3 regions of the Actinomadura sp. ATCC 39365 genome follow, and region 3 is predicted to be linked to each of the others. Evidence: riboswitches for the same ligand, from Rfam matches in the RefSeq annotation. Region 3 holds a riboswitch; each other region holds the start of a gene.
The links. A riboswitch is a leader RNA that binds a small molecule or an ion and turns the genes downstream of it on or off. The one in region 3 is predicted to bind thiamine pyrophosphate.

Region 1 (4,245 bases), 1.7 Mb from region 3:
TGCGGGTTCCTGATCCCGAGCCCCGAGCCGATCGGCGCGCCCAGCGGCATCACCGCCGCGCAGCCGGCCTGCTCCAGCCGCCGTGCCAGCGCCGGGTCGTCGCCGATGTACGGCAGCACCACGAACCCGTCGGCCACCAGCCGCTCGGCCGCGTCGAAGGTCTCGATCGGGTCGGGCAGCAGCGTGCGCTCGTCGGAGATGACCTCCAGCTTGACCCAGTTCGTCCCCAGGGCCTCGCGGGCCAGCCGGGCCGTCAGCACGGCCTCGCCCGCGGTGAAGCAGCCCGCGGTGTTCGGCAGCACCTTGATGTCGCGGCGGCGCAGCACGTCGAGGACCGAGCCGCGGGCGCCGGGGTCGAGCCGCCGCATGGCCACCGTGGTCAGCTCGGTGCCCGAGGCGACCAGGGCCTGGTCGAGCACCTCGAGGGAGGGCGCGCCGCCGGTGCCCATGATGAGCCGGGAGGCGAACTTCTCCCCGGCGATGATCAGCTCATCCACCCTGCACCGCCGTCAGCACCTCGACGCGGTCGCGGTCGCCGAGCGCCGTCGTCTCCCACGTGCTCCGCGTGACCACCTCGTCGTTCACGGCCACGGCCACCCCGGTGGTGGCCGTGGTCAGCGTCCGTACGGCCTGGGCCACGGTGGTGCCGTCGGCCACCTCGTGCGGGGCGCCGTTGATCGTCACAATCATGAAATATCCCGAAATCTCGCGGGCGAGCACAGCGCGGCCAGCTCGCCCTCCTCACCCGTCAGAATCCCCGCGCCCGTCGAAAGCCCCGCCTGGGCCGCTGTCTGGGCCGCTGTCTGGGCCGCTGTCTGTGTTGTTGTCCGGGCCGTTGCCAAGGCCGTCGTCGGGGGCGCCGTCGTCGTCACCGGGGTCGTGGCCGGGGTCGTCACCGCCGCCGTGACCAGGGCGGCCGTGAGGGGCGCCAGCAGCACCCCGCCCCGGTGGTGGCCGGTCGCCAGCACCAGCCCGGGGACCTCGCCCGTCCCGATGATCGGCAGGTTGTCGGGGGTGCCCGGACGCAGCCCGGCGACCACGTCGGCGACCTCCAGCTCGGTGACGCCCGGCACCAGCTCCCTGGCGTCGCGCAGCAGCTCGTAGAGCCCGCCCGCGGTCACCCGGGTGTCGAACCCGAGCTCCTCCTGGGTCGCCCCCAGCACCAGCTCACCGTCGCCCCTGGGGACGAGGTAGACGGGCGCGCCGTGCACCATCCCGCGTACGCACCGCCCGAGCAGCGGCTGCGGCGAGCGCAACCGCATGATCTGCCCCTTCACCGGCCGGACGGGCACGTCGGCCAGCTCCCCGCTCCACGCCCCGGCGGCCAGCACCACCCGCTCGGCCGCGATCTCCCGCACCGCCGGCTCAGGCTGACCGGGCACGGGCTCGAGCCGCACACCGGTCACAGCACCCGCCGCAGCGCCTGCCGCACCGCCGGTCCCGCCGCCGGTCCCAGCGCCGGTCCCAGCGCCTGTCACGACGCCTGGAGCGGTGTCGCCGTCGCGCAGCAGCCTGGTCACCCGCGCCCGCACCACGGGCACGCCCAGCCGGTCGAGCGCGGCCAGCAGCGCCGCCGTGACCCGGCGCGGATCGACCCAGGCGTCACCGGGGGCGAGCAGCCCGCCGCGCACCGAAGGCGCCAGCATGGGCTCCAGACGGCGGCACTCGCGCCCGGTCAGCCGCTCGACCCGCAGCCCCAGCTTGTCCATGAACGCCGCCAGGTCGTCGAGCGCCGCGAGGTCGTCGGCCCCGAAGGCGACGTCGAGCGTGCCGTCGGCGCGCAGGTCGAGCGCACGACCAGCGGCCCCCTCCGGCCCGATCATCCCGAACGTGCCCCCGAACGCCTCCCGGGACCTCGTCCCGGCCCCGCCGCCCAGGCCCGCGCCGAGACCTGGCCCGAGGCTCGCGCTGAGGCCCGCACTGAGGCCCGCACTGCGGCCCGCGCTGAGGTCCGGGCCGAGGCCCGCGTCGGCGGCCAGTTCGGCGGCGAAGGACGGCCACCGGCTCAGCGAGGCGGCCCCCAGCCGCAGCAGCGGCTCCTCGGTGTAGGCGACCTCGCTGACGGGCGCCAGCATCCCGGCCGCCGCGTAGGAGGCCCCGCGGCCCGGGGCCGGGTCGACCACCGTGACGGGCAGCCCCTCGCGGGCCAGCCGCCAGGCGATCGACAACCCGACGACCCCGCCGCCCACGATCACATTCATCCGCGCTCCCTTCGCCGGCATGATCCGGATCAGGTGTCTTGCGGTCGAAGGCCCGCTCAAGCCTTCCTCTCAGCCCGGTGACGGCCGGACTCCCGCGCGTCTTGCGCCTCCAGCCTACGGCCTCGGCGCGACGCACCGGCACCGCCCCCGTTATGGTCATGAACGTGAACCATGTCGTAGTGGTGGGAGCGGGCCTGGCCGGGCTGCGCAGCGCGGAGGCGCTGCGCGGGCGCGGCTTCACCGGACGGATCACGCTGATCGGCCAGGAGCGCCATCGGCCCTACGACCGTCCGCCGTTGTCCAAGGCCGTGTTGTCCGGCGCGGCCGACTCCAGCTTCCTGGAGGCCGACCTCGACGCGCTGGAGGTCGACTTCTGGCCCGGCGTCACCGCCAAGGCCCTGCGCGAGGGCGTCGTGGAGACCACCGAGGGCCAGCTCGGCTACGACGGCCTCGTGATCGCCACCGGCGCCGAGCCGATCACCGTGCCCGGCGACGGCCCCCAGCACGTCCTGCGCACCCTCGACGACGCCCACGAGCTGCGCGCCGGACTCGTGGCCGGGGCGCACGTGGCGATCATCGGCGCGGGCTGGATCGGCGCCGAGGTCGCCACCGCCGCCCGCAAGGCCGGCTGCTCGGTGACCGTCATCGAGGCCGGCCCCACCCCGCTGGCCAACGCCGTGGGCCCGGAGATCGGCGCCCGCACCCGACACTGGTACGACGGCATCGACCTGCGCCTGAACACCATGGTCGACGAGGTGGACGAGGGCGGCGTGCGGCTGGTGGGCGGCGAGTTCGTCCAGGCGCACGTGGTCGTCACCGGCATCGGCGTGCGCCCGGCCATCGAATGGCTGGCCGGCTCCGACATCGACCTGCACAACGGCGTCGTCACCGACGAGCACCTGCGCACGTCCATGCCCAACGTGGTCGCCGCCGGCGACTGCGCGGCCTGGTGGTCGCGCCGCTACGGCGTCCGGCTCCGCGTCGAGCACTGGGACACCGCGCTCGGCTCGCCCGAGGTCGCCGCCGCGACCCTGCTGGGCGAGGAGGCCGTCTACGACCCGGCGCCCTACTTCTGGTCCGAGCAGTTCGGCCACATGGTCCAGTACATCGGCCACCACCCCTCCGGCGACCGCCTGCTCTACCGGGGCGAGCCCGAGGGCAAGTGGTCGGCCGTCTGGCTGACGTCCGGCGACACCCTCGCCGCCGTGCTGGCCGTCGACCGGCCTCGGGACTACGTGCAGGGCCGTAGGATCATCGAGGGCGGTCATCGCCTCGACACAGAACGCCTGGTAGATCCAGAGGTCCCCCTACGGGATTGTGTTGTTTGAGCAAGGACGGCATGTGGTAGTTGTGGTTTCGTGACGCTTTCTGTTGCACAGATCGACCGGGAGACCGACCAGCTCGTCGACGAGTGGCTCACTCTCCCCGAAGTGGCCTCACGCCTGGATCTCTCGATCGGGCGGGCCAAGCAACTCCTCAAGGACCACAAGCTGCTCGGCGTGCGCCGCGGCGGCGGCGGGCCACAGGTTCCCGCGGTGTTCATCGACGGGAAGGACGTGATGAAGGGCCTGCCCGGCACACTGACCGTGTTGCAGGACGCCGGCTACGACGACGTCGAGTCGCTGCGCTGGCTCTTCACCCCAGACGAGTCCCTGCCGGGGTCGCCCATCGAGGCGATCAAGGCCGGCCGTCACACGGAGGTCAAGCGGCGTGCCCAGGCCCTCGGTTTCTGAGGCCCGCCTCTATCTCTGCACCGACGGCCGCCGCGACCGCGGCGACCTGGCAGAGTTCCTCGACTCGGTGCTGGCCGGCGGCGTGGACATCATCCAGCTGCGGGAGAAGGGCCTGGAGGCACGCGAAGAACTCGCGCTCCTGGAAGTCTTCCGCGACGCCTGCGACCGGCACGGCAAGCTGCTGGCCGTCAACGACCGGGCGGACATCGCCTTCGCCGCCCGTCCCGACGTGCTCCACCTGGGGCAGGACGACCTTCCCGTGACGGTCGCGCGAGAGATACTCGGCGACGACATCGTCATCGGCCGGTCCA
Region 2 (4,245 bases), 9.8 Mb from region 3:
ATGAGCTGCTTGCCCTCTTCCTCGTCGTGGGCGAGGAGGAGGAGTTCTTCGGCAATCGTCACGGTCATGCCCCGACACTAACCTCCCAGCATGAGCATTTCGGAAAGACTTCACGCGATCGGCCGGCCGCTGCTCCAGGCGCAGCTCGACCACCCCACGGTGGCCGGCATCGGGCGGGGCGACCTGCCGGAGCCGGTCTTCCGCTCCTGGCTGGAGCAGGACTACCTGTACCTGCTGGACTATGTGCGGGTGTTCTCCAGGCTGGCCTGGCAGGCGCCGGACGGGCATCTGGGGGACCTGGTAGATCTGGCGCATGCGACGTACCACGACGAACTGCGGCTGCATCGGTCGTTGTCGGCGGAGTTCGGGGCCGATCTGGACAACGCGGTGAAGGGGCCGGCGTGTGCGGCGTACACGGCGTTCCTGCTGGAGGCGGCGGGGTCGTACGGGGAGGGGTTGGCGGCGCTCTATCCGTGCATGTGGGGATATTCGAGTCTTGGGAAGATCCTTGCCGAGAATCCGCCCGCCGAGCCGCGGTACCGGGCCTGGGTGGACACCTACGCAGACCCGGCGTTCGCGGCGCTGACCGTACGGATCGGGCAGATGATCGACGAGGCCGACCCCGACCCCGTACGGGCGGAGGCGCTGTTCGCCGAGGGCATGGCACACGAGCTCGCCTTCTGGGACGTGCCGTAGTCGCGTGCCGGCCCGGTGCGCGCCATACCCTGGTGGCATGCCGGAACTTCCCGAGGTGGAGTCGCTCACGAACTTCCTGCGCGAGCGGGCGGTCGGCCGTTCGATCGCCGGCGTCGACGTCGTCGGCTTCCAGGCGCTCAAGACGTTCGACCCGCCGGTCACCGCGCTCGGCGGGCTCACCGTCACGGGCGTGTCGAGGCACGGCAAGTTCCTCGACCTCGACTGCGACGGCCTGCACCTGATCATCCATCTGGCCCGCGCCGGCTGGCTGCGCTGGCGCGACGACCTGACCGGCGCGCGGCCGGTGCGGCCGGGCAAGGGGCCGCTGGCCGTACGCGTACGGCTGGCGCCCGACGACGACGGCCTGGCCCCCGGGTTCGAGCTGACCGAGGCAGGCACGCAGAAACGGCTGGCCGTCTACGTCACCGACAAGCCGGAGGACGTGCCCGGCGTCGCCGCCCTGGGCCCCGACCCGCTCGACGACGCCTTCACCGTCGAGGCGCTCAAACGCATCGTGGGCGGCAACCGCACCCAGATCAAGGGGCTGCTGCGCGACCAGAAGGTGATCGCGGGCATCGGCAACGCCTACTCCGACGAGGTGCTGCACGCGGCGAAGATGTCGCCGTTCAAGATCGCGGCGACGCTGACCGACGCGCAGATCGCCGACCTGCACGAGGCCATCGTGACGACGTTGCGCGACGCCGTCGAACGGGCGCACGGGCTGGCCGCCAAAGACCTCAAGGCGGAGAAGAAGTCCGGGCTGCGCGTGCACAACCGGGCGGGCCAGCCGTGCGACGTGTGCGGCGACACGATCCGCGAGGTGTCCTTCGCCGACTCCGCGCTCCAGTACTGCCCGACCTGCCAGACGGGCGGCAAGCCGCTGGCCGACCGGCGGATGTCGCGCCTGCTCAAGTAGGGTCCCGGGCGCGGGATGATGGAGGCATGACCGTTCCTGAGATCGAGGCCACCGCCGTTCCCGACGACGCCTACCTGCTCGACGTCCGCGAGCAGGACGAATGGCTCGCCGGCCACGCCCCCGAGGCCGTGCACATCCCCATGTCGCAGATCCAGGGCCGGGTCGAGGAGGTGCCCGCCGACCGCACCGTCTACGTGGTGTGCCGGGTCGGCGGCCGGTCGATGCAGGTCGCGGCGTGGCTCAACCAGCTCGGGCGCGACGCCGTCAACGTGGGCGGCGGCATGCAGTCGTGGGAGTTCGCGCGCCGTCCGATGGTGAGCGAGACCGGGCAGGAGCCTTTCGTGGCCTGAATGCCCCACTGTGGCGGTTCTGCCGCCATTAAGGCATGATGAGGGCGCCAACTGCATAGTCGCGGGAGCTCGGGGTGCCGGGCTGAGAGGGCAGCAACACAGCCGCTGCCGACCGCCTGAACCTGTCCGGATAATGCCGGCGTAGGGAGTGTGCGATGACGCATGTCGTCGACGAAGTTCCGCTGACCCTTGACGGCGCGCCCCCCAAGACCCTCGGCGTCCTCGACCAGGGCGCGCTCTGGGCCAACCTCGGTGTCAGCCTTCTCGGCTTCTCCGGTGCGCTCGTCCTGATCGACCCCCTGGGCGGCGCGCCGCTCAGCCTCGTGGCCGCGCTCACGGCCGCCGTGGTCGGCAGCCTCATCGGCACGGCCATGGTGGGCCTGTCGGCCATCCCCGGCACGCAGACCGGGCGGCCGGCGATGGTGCTGCTGCGCGGGCTGTTCGGGGCGAAGATGTCGTACGTCCCGTCCGTGCTGAACATCGTGCAGATGCTCGGCTGGGGGGCCTTCGAGCTCTGGGTGATCGCCAAGGCCGCGAACGCGATCTTCGGCAGCGTCCCGTACCAGGTGTGGGTGGTGGCGGCGGGGGTGCTGACCACCGCGCTCGCCGTCTGGCCGCTCGGGTCGATCAGGCTGCTGCGCCGGTACGTGACCGTCGGCGTGATCCTGTCGCTGATCTGGTTCACCGTGTCGTTCCTGGGCGAGGCGCCGACGTACACGGGCGGGTCGTGGACGGCCTTCGCCCCGGCCGTCGACTACGTCATCGCCCTGTCGGTGTCGTGGGTGCCGATGGCCGCCGACTTCGCCAGGCACTCGCGTTCCAGCCGGGCCGCCTTCACCGGGGTCGTCGGCGGCTACACCGTCGCCCAGGTGGCCTGCCTGGCCCTCGGCGTGTACGCGGTGGCCATCGCGGGCGCCCGGGCGGTCCAGGCCGACGGCATGGTCGTGTTCCAGCCGTTCGTCGCGGCGCCGCTGGGCGCGCTGTTCTTCGGCATCCTGGTGCTGCGCGAGACCGACCAGTCCTTCGCCAACGTCTACTCCACCACCGTCTCGCTGCAGAACCTCATGCCGAACGTCGACCGCCGGATCGTCTCGACCGCGATCGGCGTGCTCACCACCGCGATCGCCCTGGTCGTGGACGTCACCTCCTACGGCGCGTTCCTCGGGGTGATCGGCGCGGTGTTCGTGCCGATGTTCGCGGTGCTGGCCGTCGACTACTTCGTGCTCGGCGGCGCCGCCCGCTGGAACACCGCCGAGGACGCGCCCTCGCGCTGGCTGATGCTGCTGCCGTGGGCGCTGGGCTTCGCCGCCTACTGGTTCACCACCTCGACGCCCACGGTCGCCGGCTGGGACGGCTTCTGGGCCTCCGCCCGCGACGCCGTCGGCTTCACGAGGGAGCCGTGGATGAACGGTGCGCTCGGCGGCGCGCTGGTGGCGGCCCTGGTGACGCTGCTCATCGGCGTGCTCGGCCGACGCCGGTCAGCGGCCCGCTGAGGCCCGGCGTTCGACGTTGAGCAGGTGCTGCTTGGCGGCCACGCCTCCGGCGTAGTCGCCGAGCTCGCCGTCCTCACGGACCACCCGATGACAGGGCACGATCACGCACACGGGGTTGGCGCCGACCGCGTTGCCGACCGCGCGAAGGGCGCGCGGCCGTCCGATGCTCGCGCCGATCTCCTCGTACGTCGTGGTCGTGCCGTAGGGCACGGCCATGGTCTTCTGCAGCACGGTACGGGCGAACGGCGTGGCCAGCGCGAGGTCCACCGGCGTGGCGAAGGTGCGCAGGCGGCCGGAGAAGTACGCGTCGAGCTCCCGGCGCACCGGGTCGAGGCGGCGGGCGTCGGGCCCGATGAACGTGCCGACCTCCTTGGCCACCCGCTCGAACACGGTGTTCTCGGCCTCGAAACTGCAGGCCGCGATGCCCTTGCCGGTCACCGCGAGCACCAGCCTGCCCACCGCGCCGTCGTAGGTGCCGAACGCGATGTCCGGTGGCCCCTCGCCCTTGTAGGTGCTGGAGGTCACTCTCAGCAGGGCATCGAGGTCGCTGCTCGACATGCCTCTCACCCGTTTCAGCCACCGGAATCTTCGTGAGCGCAGCGTATCGGACGGATCGCCCGTCAGACCCACCACGCCACGTGCACTATGGAGGTGTGGGGTACGCATGGGTCGGTAGTGACGAGGAGATCGCTCGTGCCGTGCTCGCCGGCTCCCCCAACGCCGTGGTGGCGCTCGACCGCGACCAGAGCGTGCTGGTCTGGAACCCGGCGGCCGAGCATCTGTTCGGCTG
Region 3 (4,245 bases):
CGAAGCATGACGTTATCGATACCCCGTCGGGGGAAGATCGCCGGACATGTCGGAGACACCACCACCCCAGAGCCAGCCGTACCCGGGCCGTACGGACGAGATGTCGCCCGAGCCGCGCGACGAGATGCGCGGCTACGAGGGCAGGGACCTGCTGGCGGGCAAGAAGGCGCTGATCACCGGCGGTGACTCGGGCATCGGCCGGGCGGTGGCGGTGGCGTTCGCCAAGGAGGGCGCGGACGTCGCCATCGCCTACCTCGACGAGCACGACGACGCCAACCACACCCGCGGCCTGGTCGAGCAGGAGGGACGGCGCTGCGTGCTGCTGCCCGGCGACCTGGGCGACCGCGACCACTGCGCGACGGTCGTGGAGCAGGCCGTCTCCGAGCTGGGCGGCCTGGACGTCCTGGTCAACAACGTGGCCTACCAGGCGCCCGTCGACTCCCTGGAGGAGCTGACGGACGAGCAGTGGGAGCACACGTTCGCGGTCAACATCCACAGCTACTACCGCGTCACCAAGGCCGCGCTGCCGCACCTGCGGGAGGGCAGCGCGATCGTGAACACCTCCTCGATCAACGGCCTGCGGGGCAACAAGACCCTCATCGACTACGCCGCGACGAAGGGCGCGATCAACGCCTTCACCTACTCCATGGCCCAGAACCTGGTCGAGCGCGGCATCAGGATCAACGCCGTCGCCCCCGGCCCGGTCTGGACGCCGCTGATCCCGGCCACGATGCCGGAGGAGAAGGTGGAGAAGTTCGGCGCGCAGGTGCCCATGAAGCGGGCCGCCGACCCCGACGAGATCGCCCCTTCGTACGTGTTCTTCGCCGCCGACCGGCTGTCCTCGTACTACACGGGCGAGGTGCTGGCCCCGATCGGCGGCGAGACGCTCCCGGGCTGACCGCGCAGGTCAGAGGTAGATCGAGCCGCCCTTCCCGAGGAACTCGGCCGCCTTGTCGGCCATGCCCGCCCGCACCTCGTGGCTGAGCTTCATCGAGCAGAACTTAGGGCCGCACATCGAGCAGAAGTGCGCGGTCTTGGCGGGCGCGGCCGGCAGGGTCTCGTCGTGGAAGGCGCGGGCGGTGTCCGGGTCGAGCGACAGGTCGAACTGGTCCTCCCAGCGGAACTCGAACCGGGCGTCCGACAGGGCGTCGTCCCACGCCTGGGCCTGCGGGTGCCCCTTGGCCAGGTCCGCCGCGTGCGCCGCGATCTTGTACGTGATCACGCCGGTCTTGACGTCGTCGCGGTTGGGCAGGCCGAGGTGCTCCTTGGGGGTGACGTAGCAGAGCATGGCGGTGCCGTACCAGGCGATCATGGCGGCGCCGATGCCCGAGGTGATGTGGTCGTAGCCGGGGGCGATGTCGGTGACGAGCGGGCCGAGGGTGTAGAAGGGCACGTCGTCGCAGAGCTCGCGCTGCAGGTCGACGTTCTCCTTGATCTTGTGCATGGGCACGTGGCCGGGGCCCTCGATCATCACCTGCACCTCGTGCGCGTGCGCGATCTTGGTCAGCTCGCCCAGCGTGCGCAGCTCGGCGAACTGGGCCTCGTCGTTGGCGTCCGCGATCGACCCGGGGCGCAGCCCGTCGCCCAGCGAGAACGTCACGTCGTAGCGGGCCAGCAGGGCGCACATCTCCTCGAAGTGCTCGTACAGGAAGCTCTCGCGGTGGTGGGCCAGGCACCAGGCGGCCATGATCGAGCCCCCGCGCGAGACGATCCCGGTCTTGCGGCGGGCGGTCAGCGGCACGTGCGCCAGCCGCACGCCCGCGTGCACCGTCACGTAGTCGACACCCTGCTCGCACTGCTCGATCAGGGTGTCGCGGTAGACCTCCCACGACAGCGCCTCCGGACGCCCGCCCACCTTCTCCAGCGCCTGGTAGATGGGCACGGTCCCGACCGGGACGGGCGAGCTGCGGATGATCTGCTCGCGGGTCTCGTGGATGTTCGGCCCGGTGGACAGGTCCATGACGGTGTCGGCGCCCCACCGGGTGGCCCAGGTCATCTTCTCGACCTCCTCCTCGATCGAGGAGGTGACGGCGGAGTTGCCGATGTTGGCGTTGATCTTGACCAGGAAGTTCCGGCCGATCGCCATCGGCTCGGACTCGGGATGGTTGACGTTGGCGGGGATGACCGCCCGGCCGGCCGCGACCTCCTGCCGGACGAACTCGGGGGTCATACCCTCCCGGACGGCCACGAACTCCATCTCCTTGGTCACCACGCCGCGCCGCGCGGCGCCGAGCTGGGTGACCGGCGATCCCCACGCCGAGCGGTCGGTACGCGACGGCCCCGAGGTGTCGTAGAGCCGCACCGAGGTGCCGTTCGACAGTCTGACCTCGCGCATCGGCACCTGGAGGTCACCGATGTGGATCTTGGAAAAGCGCGCGTCGCTCATCGCGCAAACTCCCTTCGCCGGCATTATCCGGAGCAGGTTCTGGCGGTCGGCGGCTGACAGCCGTCCTCTCAGCCCGGTCCGTACCGGGCTCCCGCGTTGGTCACCGCGATCATAACCCCGCGCGTGGCAGGATCAAGGGGATGTCTGATCCCATTGCGCACACGACCGCCACCTACGACCGCATCGCGCGCCAGTTCGACGAGCAGGTCGCCGATCCGTCACCCTCGATCGTGGCCGTCCGCGACCGGTTCGCCTCAGCCCTGCCCGCCGGAGCCACGGTCGCCGACCTGGGATGCGGCCCGGGGCGCGAGTCGGCCTGGTTCGCCGGACGCGGCCTGACCACCGTGGGCGTGGACCTGTCGATCGAGATGGCCAGGCTCGCCGCCGGGCGCGGCGTGCCCGCCGTTCTGGGCGATCTGCGGCGGCCGCCGCTGTCGCCGCAGTCCCTGGACGGCATCTGGTCGGCCGCGGCCCTCGTGCACGTGCCGTCCGAGCAGACCGAGCCGACGCTGCGCGCCTGGCACGCGGCGCTGCGCCCCGGCGGGGTGCTCGCGCTGATCACCGCCCTGGGCGACAGCGAGGGCTGGGAGCCGGTGCCGTACCGGACGGAGTACGAGCGCTGGTTCGTCCACCGCGACGCGGGGGACCTGCTCGCGGTGCTGGACGCGGCCGGGTTCGCGGTCGCCTGGCACGAGACGAACGTCACCCACCGCACGTGGTTCAGCGTGCTGGCGACAGCGCGCAGCTCTCCCCTGCCCTAGTCTCCAGGTCGAGCGCGAACCCGGGGCCGCGCAGCCGGGCGGTCCCACCGCGCGCCGACGCCAGCCTGACCTCGACCGGCACGCCGTCCGCCCAGGTCACCCCGACGGTGAAGCCGCCGCGGGCGCGCAGCCCGTCGAACGAGCCCGCGTGCCAGACGGCCGGCAGTGCGGGCAGCAGCTCGATGACGCCGGCGTGGCTCTGGAGCAGCATCTCGGCCACCCCGGCGGTCGCGCCGAGGTTCCCGTCGATCTGGAACGGCGGATGCGTGTCCCACAGGTTGGGCAGCGTGCTGGACCGCAGTTGCCCGCTCAGCATGCTCAGGGCGCGGTCGCCGTCCTTGAGCCGGGCCCAGAAGTTGACCTTCCAGGCCATGCTCCAGCCCGTGCCGCCGTCGCCGCGGGCTTCGAGGGTGGTGCGCGCCGCGGCCAGGTGCTCGGGAGCGGTGAGCTGCGTCCCGGGGTGCAGGGCGTAGAGCTGGGAGACGTGCCGGTGCCGGTCGGACGGGTCGTCGAGGTCGGCCTTCCACTCCTGGAGCTGCCCCCACGACCCGACCCGCAGCCCGGGATCGAGCCGGTCGGCCGCCGCGCGCAGCCGTCCGGCGAACTCGGCGTCCACGCCGAGCGTCCGCGCGGCCTCGGCCGTGCAGGCGAACAGGTCCCGGACGATCTGCTGCGCCATGGCCGCGCCCGCGGTGAAGTCGCCGTGCTCGGGCGAGTACGCGGGCGAGACGACGAGGCTGCCGTCACGCCCGTCGGTACACAGGTTGGCCAGCCAGAACTCGGCGGCCTCGCGCATCGCCGGGTAGGCGTGCCCGCGCAGGTAGTTCTCGTCGCCGCCGAACAGGTAGCGCTCGTAGAGCTGGCGCACCAGCCAGCCGGCGGCGTCCGGCATCCAGAACGACGTGGGCCAGTCGTGCACCCCGGTGAACCCGAACGGGTTGGTGTTGGAGTGCACCACCCAGCCCGCGGAGCCGAACATCGACCGCGCGGTCTCTCGACCGGGCGCGCGCAGCCCCGCCACGAACTCCTGGTACGGCACCGCCGTCTCGGCCAGGTTCACCGGCTCGGCGGGCCAGTAGTTCATCTGCAGGTTGATGT

Region 1: another riboswitch for thiamine pyrophosphate. It lies ahead of ACNF49_RS42660 (FAD-dependent oxidoreductase); the one in region 3 lies ahead of thiC (phosphomethylpyrimidine synthase ThiC).
Region 2: another riboswitch for thiamine pyrophosphate. It lies ahead of ACNF49_RS04100 (purine-cytosine permease family protein); the one in region 3 lies ahead of thiC (phosphomethylpyrimidine synthase ThiC).

Annotation. Positions count from the first base shown of each region.
Region 1 covers NZ_CP184335.1:8,834,315-8,838,559, reverse strand. The annotation lists gene ACNF49_RS42670 (thiazole synthase) at 1-497, opposite strand, end outside; gene thiS (sulfur carrier protein ThiS) at 490-690, opposite strand; gene ACNF49_RS42660 (FAD-dependent oxidoreductase) at 687-2,201, opposite strand; TPP riboswitch at 2,191-2,307, opposite strand; gene ACNF49_RS42655 (NAD(P)/FAD-dependent oxidoreductase) at 2,360-3,529, shown strand; gene ACNF49_RS42650 (Rv2175c family DNA-binding protein) at 3,560-3,934, shown strand; gene thiE (thiamine phosphate synthase) at 3,912-4,245, shown strand, end outside.
Region 2 covers NZ_CP184335.1:756,255-760,499, reverse strand. The annotation lists gene ACNF49_RS04120 (GOLPH3/VPS74 family protein) at 1-68, opposite strand, end outside; gene ACNF49_RS04115 (TenA family protein) at 91-696, shown strand; gene ACNF49_RS04110 (Fpg/Nei family DNA glycosylase) at 734-1,612, shown strand; gene ACNF49_RS04105 (rhodanese-like domain-containing protein) at 1,639-1,962, shown strand; TPP riboswitch at 2,014-2,127, shown strand; gene ACNF49_RS04100 (purine-cytosine permease family protein) at 2,118-3,455, shown strand; gene ACNF49_RS04095 (methylated-DNA--[protein]-cysteine S-methyltransferase) at 3,441-4,013, opposite strand; gene ACNF49_RS04090 (ATP-binding protein) at 4,109-4,245, shown strand, end outside.
Region 3 covers NZ_CP184335.1:10,539,362-10,543,606, forward strand. The annotation lists gene ACNF49_RS50355 (SDR family oxidoreductase) at 47-898, shown strand; gene thiC (phosphomethylpyrimidine synthase ThiC) at 908-2,386, opposite strand; TPP riboswitch at 2,379-2,491, opposite strand; gene ACNF49_RS50365 (class I SAM-dependent methyltransferase) at 2,527-3,147, shown strand; gene ACNF49_RS50370 (glycoside hydrolase family 95 protein) at 3,107-4,245, opposite strand, start outside.